2 regions of the Nocardiopsis sediminis genome follow, and region 2 is predicted to be linked to the other one. Evidence: riboswitches for the same ligand, from Rfam matches in the RefSeq annotation. Region 2 holds a riboswitch; the other holds the start of a gene.
What was found. Region 2 has a riboswitch for S-adenosylmethionine ahead of ACFOVU_RS15820 (ABC transporter substrate-binding protein). Riboswitches for the same ligand answer to the same signal wherever they lie in the genome.
Positions count from the first base shown of each region.

Region 1: another riboswitch for S-adenosylmethionine. It lies ahead of ACFOVU_RS02390 (peroxidase-related enzyme); the one in region 2 lies ahead of ACFOVU_RS15820 (ABC transporter substrate-binding protein).

Region 1 is NZ_JBHSBH010000003.1:223,131-227,501, forward strand. Features, by position in the region: gene ACFOVU_RS02385 (ABC transporter substrate-binding protein) at 1-703, opposite strand, end outside; gene ACFOVU_RS02390 (peroxidase-related enzyme) at 780-1,985, opposite strand; SAM riboswitch class IV at 2,074-2,181, opposite strand; gene ACFOVU_RS02395 (MarR family winged helix-turn-helix transcriptional regulator) at 2,399-2,950, opposite strand; gene ACFOVU_RS02400 (SDR family NAD(P)-dependent oxidoreductase) at 3,021-3,746, shown strand; gene ACFOVU_RS02405 (NAD-dependent epimerase/dehydratase family protein) at 3,801-4,371, opposite strand, start outside.
Region 2 is NZ_JBHSBH010000010.1:182,962-187,332, forward strand. Features, by position in the region: gene ACFOVU_RS15815 (ABC transporter ATP-binding protein) at 1-473, opposite strand, end outside; gene ACFOVU_RS15820 (ABC transporter substrate-binding protein) at 440-1,543, opposite strand; SAM riboswitch class IV at 1,628-1,748, opposite strand; gene ACFOVU_RS15825 (GAF and ANTAR domain-containing protein) at 2,066-2,851, shown strand; gene ACFOVU_RS15830 (hypothetical protein) at 2,951-4,126, opposite strand.

The DNA.
Region 1 (4,371 bases), on a different contig from region 2:
CGGTCTCGACGTCGCCGAAGACGTTCTCGCCGCCGGCCGCGGTGATGATCTGGTCGAAGCCGGAACCGGGCAGCACGGTCAGGTAGGGCTGGACGGTCTCCCAGTACACGGGGACGGGCTCGGTGCCCTCGACCCGCTCGTCGATCACGCCGAAGATCTCGTCGTAGAACCCGGCGACCTCGGCGGCCTGGTCCGGGCGGTCGAAGACCTCGCCGAGGAGGTCCATCGTCTCGTGGAAGACGTCGAAGTCCCAGGCGGTGGCCACGACCACCGGGATCCCGAAGGACTCCAGCTGGGCGGCGGCCTCCTCCCAGGCTCCGTTGCGGGGGAGGATGAACACGTCGGGGTCGAGCTCGGCGACCGCCTCGAAGTTGATCTCCGACAGGTCCTCGCTGACGACCTCGTCCTCGCCGAACCCCATGTAGGGGAGGCGTTCGGCGGAGACCTTGTCGACGCCCACGATCGTGTCGCCCGCGCCGATCGCGCGCACGAACTCGTTGCCGTAGCTGTTGAGGACCACCGCGCGCTCGACCGGGCCCTCGATGGTGACCTCGCGGTCGGCGTCGTCGACCACGGTGATGGACTCGGCGGCGGCGCCGTCGGATTCGGGGACGACCTCGCCGCAGCCCGCGATGAGGGTCGCGAGCACGCCCGCGGCGGCGAGGGCGGTGAATGGTCGGGTGCGGCGGCGTATCTGTGGCATGGGGTGCCTCTTCCGGGTGTGGTGCGGGGTGGGACGACCGGCGCGGGGGCAGGGGGCGCGGCGGGGTCGGGCCGGGTCAGGCCGGGCCGGCGGCGGGCTCGGTGCCCGGCCGGAACGGTTCGCCGAGGGTGAGCATCAGCCGGTTCGCCCAGGCGAAGAACGCGACCGACCCCACCAGGTCCACCAGTTCGACGTCGGTGATCCCGTGCGATCGCAGGTCGGCCAGGTGCGCTTCGGTGGCCGACGCCGGGGTGGTCGACAGCGCCGCGGCGAAGGCGACGACGGCGGACCAGCGGGCGTCCTGGCCGTCCCACAGCGGGGACAGGTCCAGCGCCTTCCAGTCGTGGTCGCGGGGGAGCGAGGCGTCCAGCACGCGCTGGACGTCGGCGGTCCGCTTGGACATCTGCGACGCCTTGCGCGAGTGGACCGATGCGCAGTACACGCAGTCGTTGACCTTGCTGGCGGCGGCCGCGGCGAGCTCGCGCTCGGCGCGCGGGAGGCCGTCGCGGGTGTAGAAGACGGCGTAGTCCACCGCGGTGCGCGCCCGCAGCAGGGCGGGTGCGCGCGACAGCAGCCGGAAGTAGGCGTCGTTGGTCTTGCCGGCGAACGCCTCCTTCTGCTCGTCGGTGAGGTCGCCGGGCTCCACGGGCGGGACCCACGGGGTCCACGACAGCAGCTCCTGGGTGTAGGCGACCGGGCGCTCGGCGCCGTTGGCCGCCGTGGTGGCGGTGCTCTTGGTCCGGCCGCGCGCCGGCGTCGGGCGCTCCAGCGGGGCGTCCGTGGCCTGGGCGGCGCCGTCGACCAGGCGCAGGCCGTGCACGAGCCGCACCAGGAACGCGGTGAACGCGGCGACCTGGGAGATCACGATGATCTCGTCGGGGGTCCAGCCCGCTGCCGCGAGCCGGTCGGTGTCCTCGCGCCGCACCAGGGCGGGGGAGGTGGTCAGCAGGTCGACGTGCTCGGCCGCGGCCCGCAGCGCGGGGTCGGCCGGCGGTTCGTCGGCGTAGAGGGCGGGGTCGGCGCCGAGGCCGGCGTGGTGGGCGACGATGTCGGCCGCTCCGTGCCGGCGGGCCGCGAGGGCGGCGAGGCCCCGGCGCACCGGGGCTGCCACGGGGCCCGCAACGGTGAACAGGGCGTCATAGGCCGCCTGGACCTCGCGGGGGAACTCGGGCTTGGCGTTGCGGGCCGCCTCGACGGCTGTGCTGAGGCGGGCCAGGCCGCCCACGGTGTCGGGGGCGGCGGCGTCGCCCGCCGCGGCATCGGTGCTGTGCGCGCTGCTCACTGTCTCCGCTCTCTCATCGTGCCGGAGGCGGGAGGGAGGGCAGGAGCCGGGCGGGGGCTGCGGACCGGACGGTCCGGGGTGCCCCGATCGTGCACGCATGCCGCGTTCCCGCAGCCGGGTCGTAACTCCGGAGGCACCCCGCCGTGCAGGAGGTTGCCGGCCAGCAAGCCGGATCTTCGCGCTGGCACTCTTGACCTGCGACGAACGTAAACGATCTCGCCAAACGCGCACAAGCCGGTTGAAGGTGACAAATGCGACACATTTGGTAGGAATTGCGACCGTTGACCGGTTCCAGGGGTGTGGGAGCGCGTCCAGCCGCCGGCCGACGCCGCCTTGGGCGGCGCAGTCACCGCGGTCCGCGGCGTCCGCCGACCGCAGCGGGAACGCCTTCGCAGGGCGGTCCCGGCCGCCCCTCAGCCGCCGGTTCCGACCTGGGTGGGGCTCGCGGTGCCCAGTTCCGTGTGCAGGTCGCCCAGGAGCGCGCGCAGAAGGCGGTCGAGTGCGTCCCGGTCGCCGGGGGCGAGCCCGGCCACCAGCTCGGATTCGCGGCCGAGGACCCGGTCCACCAGGCGCTCGACGGTGTCGTGCCCGGCCGGGGTGAGGGTGACGTCGACCGCGCGCGAGCCGTCGCCGCGCGGGCTGCGCTCGACCAGGCCGTCGCGCTCGGCGCGCGTGATGCGCTGGGAGATCGCCCCGGGGGTCACCATGGTGCGCTCGGCGAGGTCGCGGGTGGTCAGCCGGTAGGGCGGCCCGCTCCGCCGCAGGACGCTGAGCAGGTCCAGGGTGGCGGGGTCGGCCCCCGCTGCGGCGAGGACGCGTCTTCGCTCCTCGCCCAGGAGCTTGGCGGCGTGCCAGATCCGGGTGACGATCCCGATGCTCGTGACGGGGGTCTCCGGGCGTTCGCGCAGCCACGCCAGGGAGATGGCGTCGATCGGGTCGTCGGGGTCCAGGCGGTCGTTCGGCATGCAAGGCCTACGTTCAGATCTAAATGATATATTTCGTTTAGGTCTGAACCCTACCTTGAGGAGGGGCCAAATGGCACGAACCGTCATCGTCACCGGAGGCGGAACGGGAATCGGCCGGGCCATCACCGCGGCGTTCGCACGATCCGGCGACTCCGTCATCATCACCGGCCGCCGTCGCGGCCCGATCGAGGCCGCGGCAAAGGAGGAGGGCGGCAGCGTCAGCGCCGCCGTCTGCGACGGCACCGACCCCGAGCAGGTCGGCGCGTTCGCCGATGACCTCCCCGGCCGGGTCGACGTCCTGGTCAACTGCGCCGGCGGCAACACCGACTTCGACCGGGAGCCGGCGCGCGACCTCGCGACCCTCGCGGGGAACTGGCGCGCCAACATGGACGCCAACCTGCTCACCGCCGTGCTCATGACCGAGGCCGTGCGCGACCGGCTCGCCGACGGCGGGTCCGTGATCAGCATCGGCTCCATCGCCGCCGACAAGGGCTCCGGCCCCTACGGCGTGGCCAAGGCGGCCCTCGCATCCTGGAACGTCTACGAATCCGGCCGGCTCGGGCCGCGCGGGGTCACCGCGAACGTGGTCGCGCCCGGCCTCATCGACGACACCGAGTTCTTCCGCGGCAGCCTGTCCGAGGAGCGCCGCAAACAGCTCATCGCCATGACCCGGACCGGCCGCGTCGGGACCCCCGATGAAGTGGCGGAGACCGTCCACTTCCTCGCCTCCGGCTCCGCCCGCCAGATCACCGCCCAGGTCCTCGCGGTCAACGGCGGCGCCCACCCCACCCGCTGAACGCCCCTCGATCCTCTGCGCCCTCCGGCCCGGCGCGCGCCCGCGCCGGGCCGGTCACGAGGCCAGCCACCCGGGGGCGGCGCGGGCCCACGCGATGGTGCGGGCGATCCCCTCGTCGAGGGGTGTCTCGGCGCGCCAGCCCAGGATGCGCAGCGCCTTGGCGGTGTCGGGCACGCGCCGGTCGATGTCCTGGTAGCCGTCGCCCAGGGCCGTCGCGGTCACCAGGGTCCGCGGCGGGTGGTCCGCGCCGGCGAGGCGGGTGACCAGGCCGACGGCCTCGGCCATCGTGGTCTCGCGGTGGCCCCCGATGTTGAAGCACTCACCGGCCGCCCCGGGCTCGGCCGCCACGCGCAGTGTGCCCTCGACGGCGTCGTCGATGAACGTGAAGCAGCGGGTCTGGTGCCCGCTGTCGTAGACCTCCGCCGGCAGCCCGTTGAGCACCCGGTGGATGCTGCGGCTGACCACATAGGCCGGCCGCTGCCGCGGCCCGTAGACGTTGAAGTAGCGGACGACGGATGCGCGCAGCCCGTGGCCGCGGGCCAGGGCGAAGGCCATGTGCTCGGCCAGGGCCTTGCTGGAGGAGTAGGTCCAGCGCTCGGCCGAGGTGGGGCCCACGACGCGGTCG
Region 2 (4,371 bases):
CCGGAGAGCTGCCGGGGGCGGCGCCGGGCGTAGTCCTCCAGGCCGACCAGGCGCAGCGCCTCGGCCACGCGCTCGATGCGGTCGGCCCGCTCCACCCGGCGCACCCGCAGCCCGTAGGCGACGTTCTCGGCGACCGTCATGTGCGGGAACAGCGCGTAGTTCTGGAAGACCATGCCCAGCCCGCGCCGGTGCGGCGGGACGTCGGTGAGGTCGGCCCCGTCGATGGTGATCCGGCCGCCGGTGGGCAGCACGAACCCGGCGAGGGAGTTGAGCAGGGTCGTCTTGCCGCAGCCGCTGGGGCCCAGGATCGACAGGAACTCACCGCGGCGGATGGCCAGCCGGTCGACGTCGAGGACGCCGGTGCCGTCGTAGCCCGCGGTCAGCCCTTCGACGAGGACGTGCTCGTCGTCGGTCCCGGCCCCTTCGCGGCCGGGGCCGCCTACTGGAAGATCTCGTTCCACCGCTGCTGCCATTCGTTCAGGTTGGGGGTGGCGGCGTCGTAGTCGACCCAGGTGAAGCCCTCGTAGACCTCGGGCCCGTACTCCACCTTGGCGGAGAACTCCGGGTCGTACTCGATGGAGTCGTTGCCCCCGCCGTAGAAGGTGCCCTGGGCGAAGGGCTTCTGGTGCTGGGCGGAGGTGAGGTAGTTGAGGAACTCGTAGGCGGCGTCGGTGTTCTCGGTGCCCGCCGGGATGTAGTAGGAGGTCAGGGCGCCCACAGCACCGGAGGTGGGGTAGCTGAACCCGATCGGCTGCCCCTCGGCCTCCATGGCGAAGGCGCGCCCGTCCCAGAACGGCACGATCCAGGCGTCGCCGTTCTGGATGGTGGTGGAGACGGACCCGGCGTCGGCGGGGAAGGCCGAGACGCAGTCCTTCAGCTTCTCCAGCTGCTCGAAGGCGCGGTCGACGGCTGCGGGCTCGGAGAGGCTGCCGCCGTTCTGGGCGACCAGGGCGGAGAAGAACTGGAGGCCGGCGTTGTAGGTCAGCGGGGGCAGGGCGACGTGGCCGCAGTACTGGTCGTTGAAGATGTCGGTCCAGTCCTGCGGGGCCTCGTCGATCTCGTCCGTGCGGTACAGCAGCCCCAGCGACCCCGTGGTCAGCGGGGCGCCGTAGGCGGACCCCTCCACGGTGGACTGCTCCACCAGGACGGGGTCGAGCTGGGACCAGTGCTCCAGGCGGGTGGTGTCCAGCGGCTGGAGCACGTCGTTGTTGACCGCCTGGTGGAAGGTCTCGGAGGTGAGCGCCACGACGTCGAAGGGCGGGTTCTCCCCGTTGGCGGCGCGCAGCCGGGTGAGCCAGTCGGCGTCGGCGCCGCTGACCACGTTGACCGTGATGCCGGTCTCCTCCTCGAACGGCGCGACGAAGGACTCCGAGAACAGCTCGCCCCACGGGCCGGCGAACGCGGTGACGGTGATCTCCTCGCCGGCACCGCCCCCGCCGCCGGAGGTGTCCACGCCGCCGCAGGCGGCCGTGGCCAGCAGGAGCAGCGCGGACGTCGCCGCGCCGGTGGTCAGTGCGACCCTGCGTCGCGTCGTGGATTGCATCGGGCGTCCCTTCGCCTGGAGTTCGCGGCGACCGGGGCTGCGGCGGCAAGCGCCCTGCGCGAGGGGCCGGGGCCCGCTACCGGGGCTCCGCGCTTGCCGCCGGCGCCTCGGGCGCCGGCCACGGCCGTGTCCTCACCCGGGGCACCCCGCCGCGGAGGAGGGTTGCCGTCCAGCCAGCCGGGGCTTTCCACTGGAACTCGTGACGAAGATCAACATAACAGAGAATCCCGACATTTCCACTCTTGAGTGTCGGATGTGTCATGCCGCACCCCCGCCCCGGATCGGCCGGCCCGCGCCGGCCTCCCCGTCCCCGCAGCCGCGCCGCTCCGGCACCGCGCATAGGGGCCGATCTGCGGGTCCATTCGACCGCAGGGTGTCACAGGGGCGACCCGCGCGCACCGCGGCGCGCCACAACGGCCCCCGGGAGGGGGCGGCCGGGCAGGAGTAGCGGGCGGGGTCGTGGGTAGAGGCCGCGCCAGGTTCGCCCCACCCGCGGGCGAGGGCAGCCGAGGAGCAGAGGCCGTGCACGAACCCGCCAAGGCGCCGGCGCGCGACTACCCCCGCATCTTCGCCGACATGGCGCGCGACCTGCTCTGCGAGGACTCCGTCCAAGACGTCCTGGACGCGATCGTCCGGCTGGCCGTGCACACGCTCCACGGCTGCGAGGAGGCCGGGATCCTCATGGTCGACCGGCCCGGGCGCACCTTCAGCACCGCCGCGGCCACCGGGGAGCTCCCGCGCGCCTCCGACCAGGCCCAGTTCGACTGCGACGAGGGCCCCTGCCTGGACGCCGTGCGCGGCGAGCCGACCTTCCGGATCGACGACATGGCCCGCGAGGACCGGTGGCCCGCCTACCGGCCGCGGGCCGTGGCCATGGGCATCGGCTCCATGATGGGCTTCGAGCTGTTCACCCACGACGGGACGCTGGGGTCGCTCAACATGTACGCCACCCGGACCGGCGCCTTCGACGCCGCCTCACAGGAGACGGGGTGGGTCTTCGCCTCCCACGCCGCCGTGGCCATAGCCTCCACCGAGCGCGAGGCCACCGTCCGCGCGGGCCTTGAGACCCGCCACGACATCGGGGCGGCGGTCGGCATCCTGATGGAACGCCACAGGCTCAGCGACGCACAGGCCCTCGACGTCCTCAAGCAGGCCTCCATGCAGACAAACACCAAGCTCCGCGACGTCGCCCTGCGCGTGACCGGCGCCGCCGCCGTGCCGGACCCGGCGCCGCCGGGCGACGACGCCACCGGGTCCGCGGACACGCCCGCGGGACCGGCCCCGGCGGGCTCCGCGGAACCCGCCTGAGCGGCCCGCACAAGAACGGAGGGGCCCGGCCACTGGCCGGACCCCTCCGCGGCGCCGTCCCCGCCCGCCCCACCGGGGGACGGGGGCGACGCGATGGGCCTACAGGCCCGAGGCGAGCACCACCCCGTAGCCGGTCGGGACGTCGGGGTCGCCCTCGTCGTAGGCCGAGCCGGCCGACACGAGCGCCTCCGTCCCCGGGATCAGGGCGAGGTCGCGCACGTTGAGGTCGTAGTTCTCGATGTCCGGCGTGTCGCGGGTGACCTCACCGGCGGCGTCGTGGTGCACGAACGTCGGGTCCCAGGACTCCTCCTGGATCCACACGCCGCCCGCGCCGTCGTCCTCGACCGCCACCAGCTCGCCGCTGGGCTCCTCATCGACGGTGACATCCCAGCTCTGACCGTCGTAGTGCGCGGTCAGCGGCCAGTAGTCGTTGATGTCGTCATCGTTGAGGTCATGGACGTAGCCCACGGCCCAGATGTCGTCACCGGCGCGCACCAGCACGTCGTTGAACGTTGCGCTGGCGATCTCCGAGGGCAGCTCGACCTCGGGGACCTCCAGGTCGGTCCACTCCGTGCCGTCGTAGAGCGCGGCGGAGGGCTGGGAGGCGTCGTTCCTCCCCACCGCCACCACGGTCTCGCCGTCGATGCCGTCGATCGCCTGGCTGGTCCCGGCCGGCGGCGAGGTCCAGTCGCGCCAGATCTCGCCGTCGAAGCGGACCGCCCGGGTTTCGCCGGCGGCGTCCTCGGCCAGCAGCCATGCCTCGTCCTCGGCGATGACGTCGAGGTCGTTGGGGGTCAGCCCGGCGTCCATCTCGTGGGACGTCCAGTCCGTTCCGTCGTAGCGGATCGCGCCGACGCCGTCGGCCGTGGGGCCCACCACCCAGACGTTGTCCGGGCCGGAGGCGCCCGCGACCTCGGGCTCCAGCGTCCAGTCGGCCGGGACCTCTTCCTGGGTCCATTCCGCGCCGTCATAGCGCTGGACGAAGGTGCGCGGCGTGTCGCTGTCGTCGGGGTACTGCGAGCCCAGGGCCCACACGTTCTCCGCGTCGGCGGCGGCGAGGGACGTGTACATGACGTCCATGCCCTTCGCGGCGAACGCCTCGCGCCACTCGCCGGCGGCCGCGGCCTCCCCGGTGGACGACTCGTCTCCCGCGGCGAAGACGTCCTGCAATTCCTCGGCGGCCGACGTCGGGATGGTGGCGGCCAGTCCCAGAACGGCGACCGACGCCACCGCACCGACGCCGGCCCGCTTCGCGAGCCGCCTGGCGTTTGCCATCTACCCACCTGCTCTCTTTCGGTGAACATCACATGACCTATGTGTGACGCCTGAGGTGGTGGAGAAGTTCAGGATGGATCGCCCGAAATTTCGCGGATATCCCTGCGCCTACGAGGTTTTCGGCGGCCGTCCGCTGCGGGGCGAACGTCACCGCAGCTCAACGGGGGCCTCTTCCGCGCAGGCGTGCGGGCGGTCGCGACGGGATCCCCGCTCGTCGCCGCGGCGCGCGGGATCTCCGGCGCGGG